DNA from 3 places in the Bacillus sp. XF8 genome. Region 1 is predicted to be linked to each of the others. Evidence: riboswitches for the same ligand, from Rfam matches in the RefSeq annotation. Region 1 holds a riboswitch; each other region holds the start of a gene.

Region 1 (5,395 bases):
CCAGCTCTGAACGCGCCGCTTCTCGAAATTCATTCGTATGGGCAATTAAATTATCCGGCCCAATTTTGATATAAGGATGAATCGTTGGTACGACTTGACTCACATTTCCTGCATCTGTTGAACCGATTCCAAATCTCTCTTTACGATTTACATCTTCACCAAGTAGCTCCAATTCCTCCGCAACCACCTCATTAAATGTCTTCGTAACTAACAATTCATCTATTTCATTTTGAAACTGATTGATTTTTACTGTTGTTCCTGTTGCTAAAGCAGCTCCCTTAGCGATATTCCGTACCTTTTCAGTTACTTCAGCACATCTCTTACGTGTTGCTGCTCGGATAAAGAATCTCGCTGATGCATAATCTGGAATAATATTTGGTGCTTTTCCTCCTTCTGTAATGACACCATGAATTTTCACATCTGATGGAAGCTGTTGACGCAGTGCATTAATTCCATTGTAAAGCTGAATAATCGCATCTAATGCATTAATTCCTTCTTCTGGTGACGCTGCTGCATGTGCCGACTTTCCATAAAAATGAAAATCAAATGGATCAACTGCGAGTGACGGACTTGTCGTTGCTGTTTTTCCGCTCGGGTGAATCATAAGTGCTGCATCGATATTGTTAAACAAACCTGCCTTCACATAACTTGCTTTTGCACTTCCATTTGGACCACCTTCTTCTGCTGGTGTTCCAAATACAACGATTTCACCGCCAATTTCCTCAATTGTTTCTGATAACGCAACGGCTGCCGCAACGCTTATTGTTCCAATTAAATTATGACCACACGCATGACCTAATCCAGGCAAAGCGTCATACTCTGCTAAAAAGGCAATTGTAGGTCCATTTTCCCCAGAGCTTTTTCGTGCGATAAAACCTGTTTCATGTCCTGCTATATTGTGTTGAAGCTGAAATCCTGCACTCCCTAAAAGTAAACTTAATGTTCTAGATGCAAAGAATTCTTGATTACCGATTTCAGGATTCGCATGTATATCATGACTTGCTTTTAAGTATTTTTCTTTATTTCCTTCTATACTTTCCGTAATAATATTTCGGTGTGACGTTACTTGTTTTGTTGTCATTTTCCCCATTCCTCCTTTAAATTTACGCATAAAAAAACCTCTTTCTAAAAGATAGAAAGAGGCTTGAAAATACAAATTCAAAAATAGCCTTCTTTCTTATCTTTCAAGTCTTTCACTTGCTGGAATTGGCACAGTATTCGTATCGAATCCGCTGCCGAGGTTTCATAGGGCCAGTCCCTCCACCTCTCGTGATAAGAAAATCGTTTTTATTTTCACAAAATTATATTAAATTATTTTCATTCTAGTGTTATTCCGAGTAAATGTCAAGGAATTCCGATCTGATTTTAACGAATATCTAAAAACCCTTTTAAAACGCCAATCGTTTCAGGTGCATGTAATCTTGCACATATATAAGGGAATTCTGGACTTCCTTCAAACATCATTTGAGATGTTAAAGGCGCTCCTGCCCAAAAGATTTCATCATCAATTAATAAAAATGGCAGTGATTTATTTTGCCTTTGTATTCTCACATTTTTTAATGGAATTGGGCCATCACTATAGATTGTTACTTGCGCTGACGTACGCATTAACGCCTGCCATACTCTTTTATCTATCTGCCTTGTACTTGGAAGCGAAATAATAATTTTTTGTTTTGCTGATAAAATATCTTTTAATAATCCTTTTGGTTCTTCCAAATTCATTTGCATAAACCATCTCAAGCGTTTTGTAATTTTTCGTTCTAACAATGGACGCGATGTTGTACGATCGTATACATTTCCGTGTCTTTCTAAATGAGCAGTTAAGTGAGATAACGCTTGTTTTCTAGAAAGATTTTTCCGCATATACTGACAGTCTGATAACTGAATGAACTTCCCTCTCGCCCTCGTTACCGCAACGTTTACAAGACGATGATTCTTATGATCAAAGAATAGCACGCCAGGCCTTTCTTGCGGATAACTATCTACTGTATCAAATATCATCATGTCTCGTTCAGATCCTTGAAATTTATGAACTGTCGCTGCTAGAATAGGTGTATTTCGATACTTTGTTTTTTGCAAAATTTCTCTTATACACGTTGATAAAAAACGGGACTGCGCGCGATATGGGGTTACAACTCCAATAGATTGAACGCCATCTAACAATCCAATTAAAATCATTTGCATCGCAATCAACCCTGACATCATATTGAAACGTGAGCCAGAAGCTGCATCTTTTAACGAATAAGCTCCCATCAAACTTGTATCAAATAGAGCTGTCGCTTCGTTTGCAAACGGCTGTAATTTCGCTAAGTCTTTTCTTGCCGAAACAGATGGATGATCGAACACTCTATTCTTATAAATAAATGAGTTTGTAAATTTAGATATATCCGCATGCATACGTCTTTGTTCTTGCAGCATAAATAAATTTGGATGCGTTTCATAACTATTTACAGATTGGACAATGCCGGCATGATAAAACATATCTTCCCCTAGCCATTTTCTAACAAGCTCATGGTTTGCCATCGCAATTGGTGGCAACTGTAAAAAATCACCACAAACGACAATTCTTTTTCCAAGAGAAGCCGCTAAGGCAATTTGAGGTACATAGGCCATACTTACTTCATCCACAACAATTAAATCAAATGTTCGTTCATAAATAAGAGAATCAATTGCACATTTGGATAGTGTTGCACCAATTACCTGTGCATTTTCAATATATTCTCTTTCTACTTCTTTAATCTTCGCTCTTTGTTTTCTAAGATCGCCTTCAATTTCTTGCATACGTTTTTTATCAGAAGAAGTTGCTTCATACGATAATATTTTTTGACGAAGATCTTGGCGCATTTCTTCTAAATAAAGCTTTTCTTCCCCCCATGATCCATTCGTCGTTTCCACTAATCTAGAAGCTAACAACGTTTCATGATTACGTATATGTTCATGTTGACTAAATCCATACCGGACAATTTCTCCTGGTGTCCACTTTCCTTTCTTTTCTATTTGCTTTGTTACTTCACTCATTAATACATCCACTGCTGCATTACTATGAGCTAGTACAAGTACCGATTTTCCTTTTTGATAATGCGCCGAAATAATGCGTGATAAATTATAAGACTTCCCTGTTCCCGGTGGTCCCCAAACATATGTCGCCCTATTATAAAAAGAACGATATGCAAGTTCATTCTTCGGATTTTTCATCTTTTCCATATGCTTTGGTGTGCTCTTTCCATCTAAAAGACGTCTTACCCGCTGACGCTTTTGTTTATCTTTTCGTATTTCTTTCAACCGCTCTTGCAGTTGTTCTAATAACTGCCATGGCTCACTATATAAAGTAGCTTCTCTTATTTCACCTTGTATATAATCATTTAATTTCAGTTCGATTTCTAATCCATGTACAGATAGCACTTCTCCTGTTGCTTCCTCACCATCAAATTCAATTCGAATTGGTGTTCCATCAGGTAGACTTACTTCCGAAATAAGCTGAAATACATAAACCGTACTCTCATAATCTGTATATAAAAAACGGCCATTTATAATAGATAATTTGCTGCCGCCTATCGTTTTCCAATGTTTAATTTCATATGCTAACGCTTGATGCCACTCTTTCATCGTTTCCGTTAATGAAGGAGTTTGCGAAGTTGTGTTCATCCTTTTGTCTCCTTCCTTCTCTCCAAACATACTTTCTCACTATATCATAGAACACGATAAAATTTGTAAGGTTTTTATCTTGCTTATTTTCTTAATTTTCAATATTATGATACATATGAAATTTATGGAAAGAAGGAATTCATCATGCCAGTAAGACGAATTGAACATGTTGGGCTCATGGTTGCAAACTTAGAAACATCGATCTCATTTTACGAAAAAGTTGTTGGACTCAAACTGATAAAACGTATGGGACATCCAGATCCAAACTTAAAACTCGCTTTTTTAGGTGTAGAGGAATCACAAGAAACAATTGTTGAATTAATAGAAGGCTATAATCCCTCTCTTCCTGCAGAAGGAAAAGTACATCATATTTGCTTCAAAGTGGATTCACTAGAAGATGAAATTAAGAGACTGAAGAAGTTACAGGTAACTTTTTTATTAACAGGGGAAATTGAAACATTACCTGATGGAACACGTTATATTTTCTTCTCTGGTCCTGATGGAGAGTGGATAGAGTTTTTTGAGACGGAGCGATAAAGTGAAACTTCCATTTCACAGGACAAAAAGTCAGCACCAGATAGTGTCCGGTGCTGACTTCTACTAATACTATATCATTTTTCTTTTTTTATCCTAATTGTATGATTAATCCTTAGGAAAAAAGCGATGTATTCGCATATAACGCCGGTGAACCACCTGAGTGTACAAATAAAATATTATCTTCCTTCTTAAATGTATCTTTACGGATTAAATCAATAAGTCCAGCTGCCGCTTTACCTGTATATACTGGATCAAGTAAAATTCCTTCTGTTTTTGCGAATAGCTGAACAGCTTCAACCATCTCAGGTGTTGGTAAGGCGTATCCTGGTCCAACGTACTCATCGAAACATGTAACAGCCTCACGAGGAATAAAGTTTGGAATCCCAACGTGTGCTGAAGTTTCTTTTACAAGCTGAAATACTTTTTCTTCCTGCTCAGCTTTTCCTCGGCTTACATTAATTCCAATTACCGGTATTCCGCTTTGACTTCCATAAAATCCAGTTATCAAACCAGAATGCATGCCCCCACTACCACTTACACAAACAACAGCATCGAAATTGATTCCTTCATTAAAGGACTGCGCTAAGATTTCCTGAGCGCACGCAATGTATCCCATTGCACCAGTAGGGTTTGATCCTCCAACTGGAATGATATAAGGTGAATGTCCTTTTTCCGTTACCTCTTTCGCTACTTTTTGCATCTCATCCATAAGGTCCGTCCCGTTCGACACAACAATTACATTCTCAGCACCTAGTAAGTGGTATAAAAAGTAGTTACCGTTGAAATCTGGCTTAGAATCTTCCTCAAGCCCCTCTTCAAGTACAAGGATACATTTCATTTTTTCTTTCACAGCAGCTGCTAACGTTAAACGACAATGATTAGATTGAATACCTCCGCATGTAATTAACGTATCTGCTCCTTTTGCTTGTGCATCCGCCACAAGGAACTCTAATTTTCTTGTTTTATTTCCACCAGCCGTTAAACCAAGTAAATCATCTCGTTTAAAATAAATAGAAGGTCCCCCAAGAGCTTCAGAAAAGTGATTTAATTTTTCAATTGGCGTATATGATTCTGTGTATTTCTTTCTAGGAAATTTTGCTAAATTCATATTAACTCTCCTTCTGTATGTAAGATCAAAATTTTAATTCAAATGTCCATTAAACATCATCTATTCATTAATATAGCTTTAAAAAGTCTTCAGTAATTAGACAAC
Region 2 (5,395 bases), on a different contig from region 1:
AATTGTATTAGGTGTTCCTTTCTATGGTCGTGGCTGGAAAAGTTGCGGAAAAGATAACAACGGACAATATCAACCTTGTAAACCAGGAAGTGATGGGAAACTAGCTTCTAAAGGAACTTGGGATGATTATTCTACAGGAGATACAGGTGTATATGATTATGGTGATTTGGCAGCTAACTACGTAAATAAAAACGGCTTTGTTCGATACTGGAACGACACTGCTAAAGTTCCATATTTATATAATGAAGCTACTGGAACATTTATAAGCTATGATGACAATGAATCTATGAAATATAAAACGGATTATATAAAAACAAAAGGTTTGGGTGGGGCAATGTTTTGGGAATTAAGCGGTGACTGTCGCACCAGTCCAAGATATAGTTGTAGTGGCCCAAAACTGCTTGATACGTTAGTTACAGAATTACTAGGTGGACCTATTAACCAAAAAGATAATGAAGCCCCAACAAATGTGAAAAATATTACAGTCACAAATAAGAATTCAAATCTAGTCCAATTATCTTGGACTGCATCTACTGATAATGTTGGTATCACAGAATATGAAATAACCTCTGGGACTGAGAAATGGACAGCAACTACGAATAGCATTACGATTAAAAATTTAAAACCAAATACAGAATATACTTTTTCAATTGTCGCAAAAGATGCGGCTGGTAATCAATCACAACCGTCCTCTATTACTGTCAAAACCGATGATGGTAGTACAACTCCACCAGGGGGAAATGGTAATGTGACATTTTCAGTTACTTCAAACTGGGGAAATGGCTACAACTTCTCTATTACAATTAAAAATACAGGAACAATCCCTATTAAAAATTGGAATTTAGAATTTGATTACAACGGAAGTTTAACACAAGTTTGGGACTCTAAACTTGTAAGTAATACAAATAACCACTATGTTATTACGAATGCAGGATGGAATGGTGACATTCCTGCTGGTGGAACAGTTACAATTGGTGGTGCTGGGACAGGAAATCCAGCAGAGATTCTAAATGCTGTGATATCTGGAAACTAAATAAAAGACGATATCTCTTCTTTATTGAGATATCGTCTTTTATCAATCTTTCTTTAATTTTCTAGCAATCCCATTACCTAAAGACTGTAATCCTTGAACAAGAATAATCAAGATAAAGACCGTTGCATACATAACTTCCGGTTCATACCGTAAATGACCAAATCGATATGCTAAATCTCCAAGTCCACCTGCACCTACCAGTCCAGCCATTGCCGTTGCACCTATTAGTCCAATCGTTGCGATCGTTAAGCCAAGCACAAGAGATGGACGCGCTTCTCTAACCATAACGTGCCAAATAATTTTCACAGTAGAAATCCCCATCGCTTGATATGCCTCAATTACACCACGATCCACTTCTAGTAAAGCTGTTTCCATTAAACGTGCAATATAGGGAGCTGTAAATACAACAAGCGGTACAATCACACCTTTCACACCAATTGAAGTCCCCATAATCAGCTTTGTAAACGGTAGAATGAAGAATAATAGAATAATAAATGGAATAGAACGAATGACATTAATAATTGTATTAAAAATAGGGTATACAACTTTATTCTCTAGTTGACCACCAGGCCTTGTTAAAACAAGTGTTACTCCTAGTGGTAATGCAATAATAATTGATATAAGTAGTGAAATTGATGTCATTTGAAATGTTTGAATCGTTGCTTCCCATATCATCTTACCCCATTCATCCCAAAAGGACTTGTTTCCCATACTCTTCCCTACCTCCTTCTACAATGATCCCTTGTTCCTGTAAAAATACTAAAGCTCGGTGTATCTCGTTTTCTTCACCTTGCATATGAACAACGAGCTTACCATACGCTTCATGTTTTAGTTGTGTAATATTGCCGGATAAAATATTGGGATACACTTGAAATCGTTTTGTAGCAACAGCCAATGCTGGTTCTCCTGAAGAGTTCCCTATAAACGAGAGTGTTACAATCTCTCCAGTATTTTTTAGCTCTTTCTGTACTTCTTCTGGAATTTTGGCTGCAAAAGCGCTGTTCACAAATTTTTTCGTTGTTACATGTTGTGGATTTGTAAAAATGTCTTTTACTGTGCCACTCTCAATCACAGCCCCATGCTCCATTACAGCAACTCGATCACATATACGTTGTATTACATTCATTTCATGTGTAATTAGCAAAATCGTAATGCCTATTTTCTCGTTGATTTCTAATAACAAATCTAGAATAGAATCCGTTGTTTCTGGGTCTAATGCACTTGTCGCTTCATCACTTAGCAAAACTTCTGGTTCATAGGATAGTGCACGCGCAATCGCAACACGTTGTTTTTGACCACCAGAAAGCTCACTTGGATATGCATCTTTTCTATCAAAAAGGTCAACAATACGTAAATATTTTTCTACTCTTTTTTCAATTTCAGTTTTTGAAATCCCAGCTAGACGTAAAGGTAATGCAATATTTTCATAAACATTGACTGTTTTTAATAAATTAAATCCTTGAAAAATCATCCCAATTTTTTGTCTCGCCTTCGCTAACTCTTTTGTAGACAAATTTGTTAAATCTTTTTCATTTACAATGATATTTCCTGTTGTTGGCTTTTCTAATACATTGACACAACGGATTAATGTACTTTTACCAGCACCACTATATCCGATGATTCCAAACACTTCTCCTTTTTCTACTTTAAGAGAAGTTGGTTTAAGAGCTTCAACCTTACCTTTTTTTGTTGTAAATACTTTGGATACATTTTTCAATTCAATCATTATAGTCAGCTCCTACCAAGACGGCAAAACAGAACCATCAAATTTTTTCTCAATAAACTCTTTTACTTCTTTAGACTGATAAGCTTTCTTTAATTTTTTTACAGCTGCATCATCCTTATTCTCTGTACGAACAACCACCCAGTTTACATATGGTGAATCTTTTCCTTCACGGAAAATAGAATCTTTAGCTGGACTTAGTTTCGCACCTAATGCAAAATTCGTATTAATTGCTGCTGCTTTCACTTCATCTAGCTGCGTTGGTAATTGTGACGCCTCTAACTCAACAATTTTCAAATTCTTCGGATTCTCAATCACATCTTTTGCAGTTGCTTTCTCTGTTGCTTTTGGATCAACCTTTAAAACACCTGCTTTTTCAAATAATTTTAATGCCCGAAGTTCATTCGTTGGATCATTTGGTACAGCAATTGCATCTCCATCTTTTAACTCTTTTACATCTTTTAAGTGTTTAGAATATACTCCCATCGGGAATGTTACCGTTGAAAACACTTCTGTCAATTTCATATTACGCTCTGCTTTAAATACATCTAAGTAGGACTTCGTTTGATAGCTATTCACATCAATATCTTTTTCGTCTAACGATACATTGGGCGCTACATAATCATTAAATATCTGTAAATCAACTTGTAATCCATCTTTTGCCGCTACTTCTTTTACTTTTTCAAAAATTTGTTCATGTGGTCCCCCCGTTACACCAACTGTAACCTTTTTCTCATCTAGCGCTTTTGCTTCCTTATTCGAATCCGCACTACATGCGCCTAATAATAATACCGCTCCACTTACAATACTTAGCACCAACTTCTTCATATAAAATTCCCCCTCAATATATCTGTTCTTAAACAAAAAACACCTCTCAAATAAGAGAGGTGTCGAATAGACAAAATAAGCTCCTCTCTTATCTTCCAAAACGAAAATCGTTTTGCAGGAATTAGCACCTTAGCTTATTATTCATAAGCTCGGTTGCCGGGCATCATAGGGCCAGTCCCTCCGCCACTCTGGATAAGAGTATCTGTATTAAATTTTCCAAAAGTTATGGTACTAATAGTAAATCTTACAAAAAATTTTGTCAATCATATTTTTCTGAATATAAACTTTTTACAAATAACAAATCAATTCAGCTAGTAACCATTTCTAGAGATACTATCAAAGTTTCTGATTGATAACCATATACAAGTTATCCTCATAATGAATATACTAAATAAAAGTAAATACTTTATACTTATATACGAAAAGAGGCTATATTGTATGCAGGAAAAAAATGCTATACAAACCCTACTATTATCTCAGATAGAAAAACTATCCCAATCCTTTCATTACGACTTTTTATATGAAGAGGGACAACAAGGAACACTATGCCAAATCCTTTTACGAGATGATAACGGTTCTATCGTAGCAACACCACTTAGTTTTCATATGCTGATAAATGAAGTTGCTGGGAAAGGCGAACTTATTTTTTATCATGAACATGGTGAATTTCATCGCCAAAAATTTGATATTTATACGGAAGACAGTATTGTTAAATTACTATTATTCATTCAAGAACGATTACAAGTAAACCAGTAAATAATCTGAAAGCAGCTACTTAACATGTAGCTGCTTTCGCAATTTTCTCACTAAAATATTTTATGCCTTTCCCATGATGCTCCTAAATAAATAGCTCTCTTATTTTTTAGTAACATCCATTTCCTCTAGATTCCAAACTCGAGTCACCCAAGACTCGTAAAAAGAAGGCTCATGAGAAACGAGTAAAATGGTTCCTTTATATTGTGCTAGTGTTTCTTTTAATGCTTCTTTCGCATACACATCTAAGTGATTCGTTGGCTCATCTAAAATTAAGACATTACTCTGCATTAACATAAGTTCACATAAACGTACCTTCGTTTGCTCTCCACCACTTAAAAAACAAAGAGGCTGTCGAATATGCTCTTCTTTTAAACCACATCTTGCTAAAGATTGACGAATTTCTTTTTGCGTCATATCTGGACGTCTTGACCATACTTGCTCAAGTGGTGTAATTTCTGTAGCAAATTCTTCTTGTGCAAAATATGCGGGCTTTACTTTCTCTCCAATACGAACTGCCCCACTTAATGGTTCTAGTTGTCCTAGTAACGTTTTTAACATCGTTGTTTTTCCTATTCCATTATGACCAACAATCGCAATTTTTTCGCCCCTTTTTACTTGTAAATCAAATGATGGAAATAATGCTTCTGTATAACCAAATTGTATTTTTTCCGCTTGTAATATACGACTCACAGGTTCAGTGTGAACTTGAAAATGAAAACGCGGCCTTGGTGCACCGTCAGGATTTTCAACTATTTCCATTTTTTTTAATACTTTTTCACGGCTTTTTGCCTGCTTCGCTTTTCGGATTTTATTTTTTTGAATAAAACTCTCTAAATTTGCAATTTCCTTTTGCTGTCTTGCATAAGCTGCTTGTAATTGTTGCTTCTGCAATTGGTAACTTTCTAAAAATCTTTCATAATTCCCCGTATAGCGCTTTATTGTTTGCCCTTCTAAATGATAAATAACATTCGTAATATGGTTTAAAAACGATTCATCATGGGAAACGACAATATAAGCATGCTCATACGCTTGTAAATACGCTCTTAGCCAATCTA
Region 3 (5,395 bases), on a different contig from region 1:
TTCCTTGTGACTATACTCAATCCATTTCAATTCCTATCTCAGTTCAAGCAGCGCTTGCTATGAAAAATCAGGCACAGTTCCATCCTCTTCATTATTTAAAAAATCTTGTCGAACGTTTTATTGAAGCTGGCGGAACGATCTATGAGCAGACCACTGCAATCGATATTGAGAAAGGGTTCTATCCACAAGTTATTACAAAAGATGGCCATCGGATTACATGTGGATATGTCGTATCCTGTTCCCACTTTCCTTTCTATGATGCAACCAACTTTTTCTTCGCAAGAATGTATGCAGAGCGCTCCTACGTTCTCGCAATAAAGGCAAAGAATGATTATCCCGGAGGCATGTATTTAAGTATCGATAACCCTACACGTTCCTTACGCTACACAACAATGAATGGAGAAAAACTCATTCTCGTTGGTGGAGAAAGCCATAAAACAGGACAAGGAATTAATACGATGCTTCATTATGAAGCACTGCACTCTTTCGCGGAAGAAACATTTGGGATAGATGAAATTCCTTACAGATGGTCAACACAAGACTTAATTACTCTAGATAAATTGCCTTACATTGGTCATATTAATGAAAATAATCCAAACATATTCGTTGCAACAGGTTATCGTAAATGGGGTATGACATCTGGAACTGCTGCAGCACAATTACTAACAGCTTCAATTACAAAAACAGATAGCCCTTACAAAGAACTCTTTGCTCCATCACGATTCCATGCAGATCCAGATATAAAAACATTCCTGTCTCAAAACCTTGATGTGGCAAAACATTTGATTGAAGGCAAGTTAGAATTTGCTCTCCGTAAACCAGAAGACCTTGAAAACGGTGAAGGTGCAGTTGTAAGAGTTCACGGAAAACGTGCAGGTGCTTATAAAGACAAAGAGGGAAAATTACATATTGTTGATACGACCTGTACACACCTTGGCTGTGAAGTAGAATGGAACAGCGGTGATTGTACGTGGGATTGTCCTTGTCATGGCTCACGCTTTTCAATTGAGGGGGATGTAATTGAGGGGCCAGCAGAGAAACCACTGAAGCGGGTTGATGGAGAATAAAATTAGCTAAAATAAACAGAGCACCAATCTACTGGTGCTCTGTTCCTATTTCAAATAACATATCTCGAAACAAACCATTCAACATCTCAACTTCAATACCCTTTCCTTTTTCAATTCCCTTCACATACTCCTGATAGTACTTTATCTGCTCCTCCAAAAACTCATTTAATACCATAATTTTTGGACCAGCATCTAGCTCAACACCAGCTTTTTTCTTTATTAGTAAATCTTCAATTTCATTTAAAATTTTTTGTTCTAGTGAAAGTTCAGTAATTAATCGTTCAAATTCTACAGGCGGTAATGTCCCTTTCTCTTCTAACCACTTGCAAGCTAAAATAGGGCGCAATACGTAGAAGTACTTTTTCAACTTCACACTCTCTCCTTGTAGAAATTCACGATAGTTTTTTGAAGCCATATGTAAGTAGTGATAAATCGTTGCTTTTGGATCAAAATCGTTTTCGCTCATTTTCTGTAGGCGTTCTGGAAGAGTCGAGTTCTTAGAATAAAAAATTGGAGAGCGGATCCATTCTAATAGTGCTGGATTTGATTTTGCAAATAGCTGCAGTGCTTTTCTAATATCCCAACCACTTATATCTAAAGCATCACTAATTGGATACTCAATAACATCACGTTTTTCATTTACGGATAAATACCAATCTACTGGATGAATATATACAAATCTAACATCGTAATCACTATCTTTCGACGGGAATCCCCACGCACGGCTTCCAGATTCCACCGCAAATAAAATCTTTACATTATTCTCTTTCTCAATTCTCTCTAATTCCAATTGAATTTTTTCCCTCATATGTATCATCCTCATTTTCTGATCATTTCCCTGGAAATTCGACAAATATAATATACTTATTATTGAAGTGTCATTCTACTGCTAACATCGATATATCGAGAACTCTTTAGTATGTAAGGAAGCTGTCAGATCCTTCCTGACAGCTCTACAATCACTTCATTTTTGCTGCTCACTAACAAACTTGGCAATTCTCTCAAATTCACTCTGTATTTCGTCTTTATACGCATCTACTTTTGTAAAATCCATCGCAGTAATATAAATTCGTTCCAATTTATCTCGAACTGCTTTTGCTTTCGCTAAAAAAGACATCGCTTCACTCATTTTTGTTTTATATTGAATGGAAACATCGCGAATTTCTGTAGCATATTTTTCATCCGTTCCCGGAGTAACAATGAGATTATACATATCAATAATCTCATCACCTTCTCGCTCAGGAAAATATTCATGCGGTGCGGTGCTGTCAAAGATTGCAAAACCTAATTCTCTTACAATAATCATATCAAGGCTATTCGGGTCAAAGCCGCAATGATACACTTCAACTTCAAAACCTTTTTCTTCTGCTGCCGCTGCTAACTTTTTTAACATCGTTGATTTCCCTGACCCCGGGCGTCCTTTAATAAAATAACGATGCTGGATACCTTCTGTTAAATTTGGAACGAAATCAACCGCACCTTTTGGTGTTGCTGCCCCTAAGAAACGGCGCTTTACAACTGCTTGTTTTCCTTTGTTATCTGCGAATAACTTTTGTATAAGCTGATTTGTTAATTCATTCGCTTTTTGAAAATCAATATTATCAATATAAATTCTCTCCCAATCATCATGTATAGCTAATGCTTCTTTGAAACAAGCATATGCTGATTGAAATGCACCACTTGCTTCTGAAATATAACGTGTAATTTCATCTTTATGTTTTCTTAATTTCTCGGAATCCCATGCAACACCTAAGTTTACGTATTCTTCTACAACTCCAGGTGTTTTGGGCTCAACGACATGGGGTGCTGTTCCATCTACAATTCCTACTTTTAATTTTGGAATAATAACCCCATCGATGGATTTGTTATCAGAGGAACAATGCAAAAGTTCAATATCATATCCTCTTTCAGCCCACTCACGCCCAATTGCTTTCATCAGTGAGGATTTTCCTGTTCCTGGACCACCTTTCAAAATGAAAAGCCTTTCCAATCCACTTAAACTTTCCTCATATAAACTATAAAAACCTCTCGCTGTATTTCCTCCAGCATAATAATTTAAAATCTTCCCTGTCACTGCACTCACTCCTTTGCAGCAGTTTACTTACATAAGCTACCATATGCTGGAACCCTTAGTTGGGTGAATACCTATTGTCATTCTTGAAATAAAAAAGGAAATGAATTACAATAACAATAACAAAAAAATATGAATTTTAAAACTAAATAAATTTCTTATCGAGAGAGGCAGAGGGACTGGCCCTTTGAAGCCCGGCAACCTCAGTTTATATAAACTGAACAGGTGCTAAATCCTGCAAAATGCAATGCATTTTGGAAGATAAAACATGAATTTACATGCAAGTATGTAAAGCCTATCTTTCTTGATTTGAAAGATAGGCTTTTTATATTTTAAAAATTATTGGAGGTATCCCGATGAAAGTAATCGATTTATCACAAACATTCGAAAACAATATGTCTCAATTTCCTGGAACACCGCCGATTCATCTAGAACCTATTACAAGTGTTGAGGAGGCTGGATTTCAAGTCACAGATTTTCATTCAGTTGTTCACGTTGGTACACATTGCGATGCACCTGCCCATTTTATTTCAGGTGCAACAACAATTGATCAATTACCACTTGATCAGTTTGTAGGTGAAGCTATTCTAGTTGATGTAACACATGTACAAGAACGAAAATTGCCTAAGGAAGTATTACATGATGCTGGGGTAAAAGAAGGAGATATCGTCATTTTCCATTCTAATCTCTCAAACAACTGGAATACAGAAGCATATGAAAAAGAAGCCTTTTATCTTTCAGAAGAACTTGCTGAAGAATTAGTTAGATTAAAAGTAAAATCTGTCGGTTTAGATTTCATTTCTCCCGATGAAGTGACGACCGAAACATCACCAATTCATCATATTTTATTAGGGAATAATATTTACTTAATTGAAAACTTAACAAACTTAGACGCGATTAAAACGAAACGTTTCTTCTTTTCAGCGGCACCATTAAAAATTAAAAATAGTGATGGGGCATTTGCAAGAGCGTTTGCAGTTATTTTTGAATGAATGAAAAAAGCAGAGATCACCTTTGATCTCTGCTTCGATGTTTTCTATTTAAATTAAAGAAAAATTGTTCAATACGAGGACGAACCCATGCAAAATAATCTTTATCTTTCTTTTTCGTACAAATGATTTCTTCTCCGTCAACCATTCCAACAAGCTCTAGCTCTAACAATTGCCTCGTAAATTCTAGAATATTTACTTCTTCTTCTGGATATTCTTCCTTTAACTTCTCTTCGATTTCTCCTAATAAAAAGCCGTCACGCATCATTGCAAGTGCATCAATACAAAGTGGCGGCATTTCATATTTTTCGCCTGTAATTGTATCTTTTACAATATAATTCTTTTGCTCTTTCCGAAATTGAATAGTGTGTAAACATACAGCCGAATTTAATGTTAATTCCATCATACCACCTCTTTCATAATATCTGCATAGAAAAAAGGATGCGTGTGCACCCCTCTTTTTAATTCACGTAAAACAAAAAACTACAAACCGTTATATGAGCAAGAAGCTGCATACCGATATTTTTCTCCATTATAAACTAAGTGTTTTATAAAAAAAAGCATTCTCGAATCTTTTTATAAAATGTTTATATTTACACAACAAGAGCACTTTTCAGAAAAGTACTCTTGTTTCGAATTTCTATATAGTTGGCAATGTTATTTCTACTTTTGTGCCTTCGCAAACGTCACTTTCAAATTTGATATCCCCTTGATGTTCTGCAATAATTTTGTGTGTAATGATCAAGCCAAGACCAGTTCCATTCTCCTTTGTTGTATAAACAGCTTTTCCGAGTTTTTCTATTTTCTCACTATCCATACCGCATCCTTCATCCTGAATACAAATACAAACTTTTTCTTCAATCGTTTTAGATGCATAAATCTTTAAATTTCCACCATCCATCATAGATTCAATTCCGTTTTTCACAAGATTTATTACTACTTGCTTTAATTGTTTTTCATCACCATTTATATCAGGTAAGTCTTCATCTACCTGTATATAAATTTTTACAGCGTACTGCATTGCATAACTTTCCATCAATTGAATAACATATAACAAAATCTTTTGCATATCACACAATTGATAAGTTGTTGGTCTTGGCTTTCCAAGCAGCATTAATTCACTAACAAACTCATTGATTCTCTCAATTTCTTGTAGCATAATATCATAACTAGCAACATCAGTTGGATTACGTTCCTTTTGAATTTGAGTAAATCCTTTTAAAGCTGTTAACGGGTTTCGAATTTCATGTCCAATTGCTGTTGACATT

Evidence for each region. Region 1 has a riboswitch for S-adenosylmethionine ahead of J4P91_RS12295 (M20 family metallopeptidase). Riboswitches for the same ligand answer to the same signal wherever they lie in the genome.
Region 2: it holds a riboswitch for S-adenosylmethionine, as region 1 does, so the genes downstream of both, J4P91_RS16370 (MetQ/NlpA family ABC transporter substrate-binding protein) here and J4P91_RS12295 (M20 family metallopeptidase) in region 1, are expected to answer to the same signal.
Region 3: it holds a riboswitch for S-adenosylmethionine, as region 1 does, so the genes downstream of both, J4P91_RS16560 (cyclase family protein) here and J4P91_RS12295 (M20 family metallopeptidase) in region 1, are expected to answer to the same signal.

What each region holds. Positions count from the first base shown of each region.
Region 1 is NZ_JAGDQK010000019.1:15,835-21,229, reverse strand. It holds gene J4P91_RS12295 (M20 family metallopeptidase) at 1-1,081, opposite strand, end outside; SAM riboswitch class I at 1,175-1,279, opposite strand; gene J4P91_RS12290 (AAA domain-containing protein) at 1,366-3,675, opposite strand; gene J4P91_RS12285 (VOC family protein) at 3,790-4,182, shown strand; gene cuyA (D-cysteate sulfo-lyase) at 4,295-5,290, opposite strand.
Region 2 is NZ_JAGDQK010000025.1:11,077-16,471, forward strand. It holds gene J4P91_RS16355 (glycosyl hydrolase family 18 protein) at 1-1,033, shown strand, start outside; gene J4P91_RS16360 (methionine ABC transporter permease) at 1,076-1,744, opposite strand; gene J4P91_RS16365 (methionine ABC transporter ATP-binding protein) at 1,719-2,759, opposite strand; gene J4P91_RS16370 (MetQ/NlpA family ABC transporter substrate-binding protein) at 2,772-3,584, opposite strand; SAM riboswitch class I at 3,670-3,783, opposite strand; gene J4P91_RS16375 (hypothetical protein) at 4,023-4,340, shown strand; gene J4P91_RS16380 (ABC-F family ATP-binding cassette domain-containing protein) at 4,440-5,395, opposite strand, start outside.
Region 3 is NZ_JAGDQK010000025.1:56,562-61,956, forward strand. It holds gene J4P91_RS16545 (FAD-dependent oxidoreductase) at 1-1,067, shown strand, start outside; gene J4P91_RS16550 (nucleotidyltransferase domain-containing protein) at 1,096-1,875, opposite strand; gene J4P91_RS16555 (PRK06851 family protein) at 2,032-3,141, opposite strand; SAM riboswitch class I at 3,294-3,406, shown strand; gene J4P91_RS16560 (cyclase family protein) at 3,495-4,130, shown strand; gene J4P91_RS16565 (hypothetical protein) at 4,147-4,530, opposite strand; gene J4P91_RS16570 (ATP-binding protein) at 4,768-5,395, opposite strand, start outside.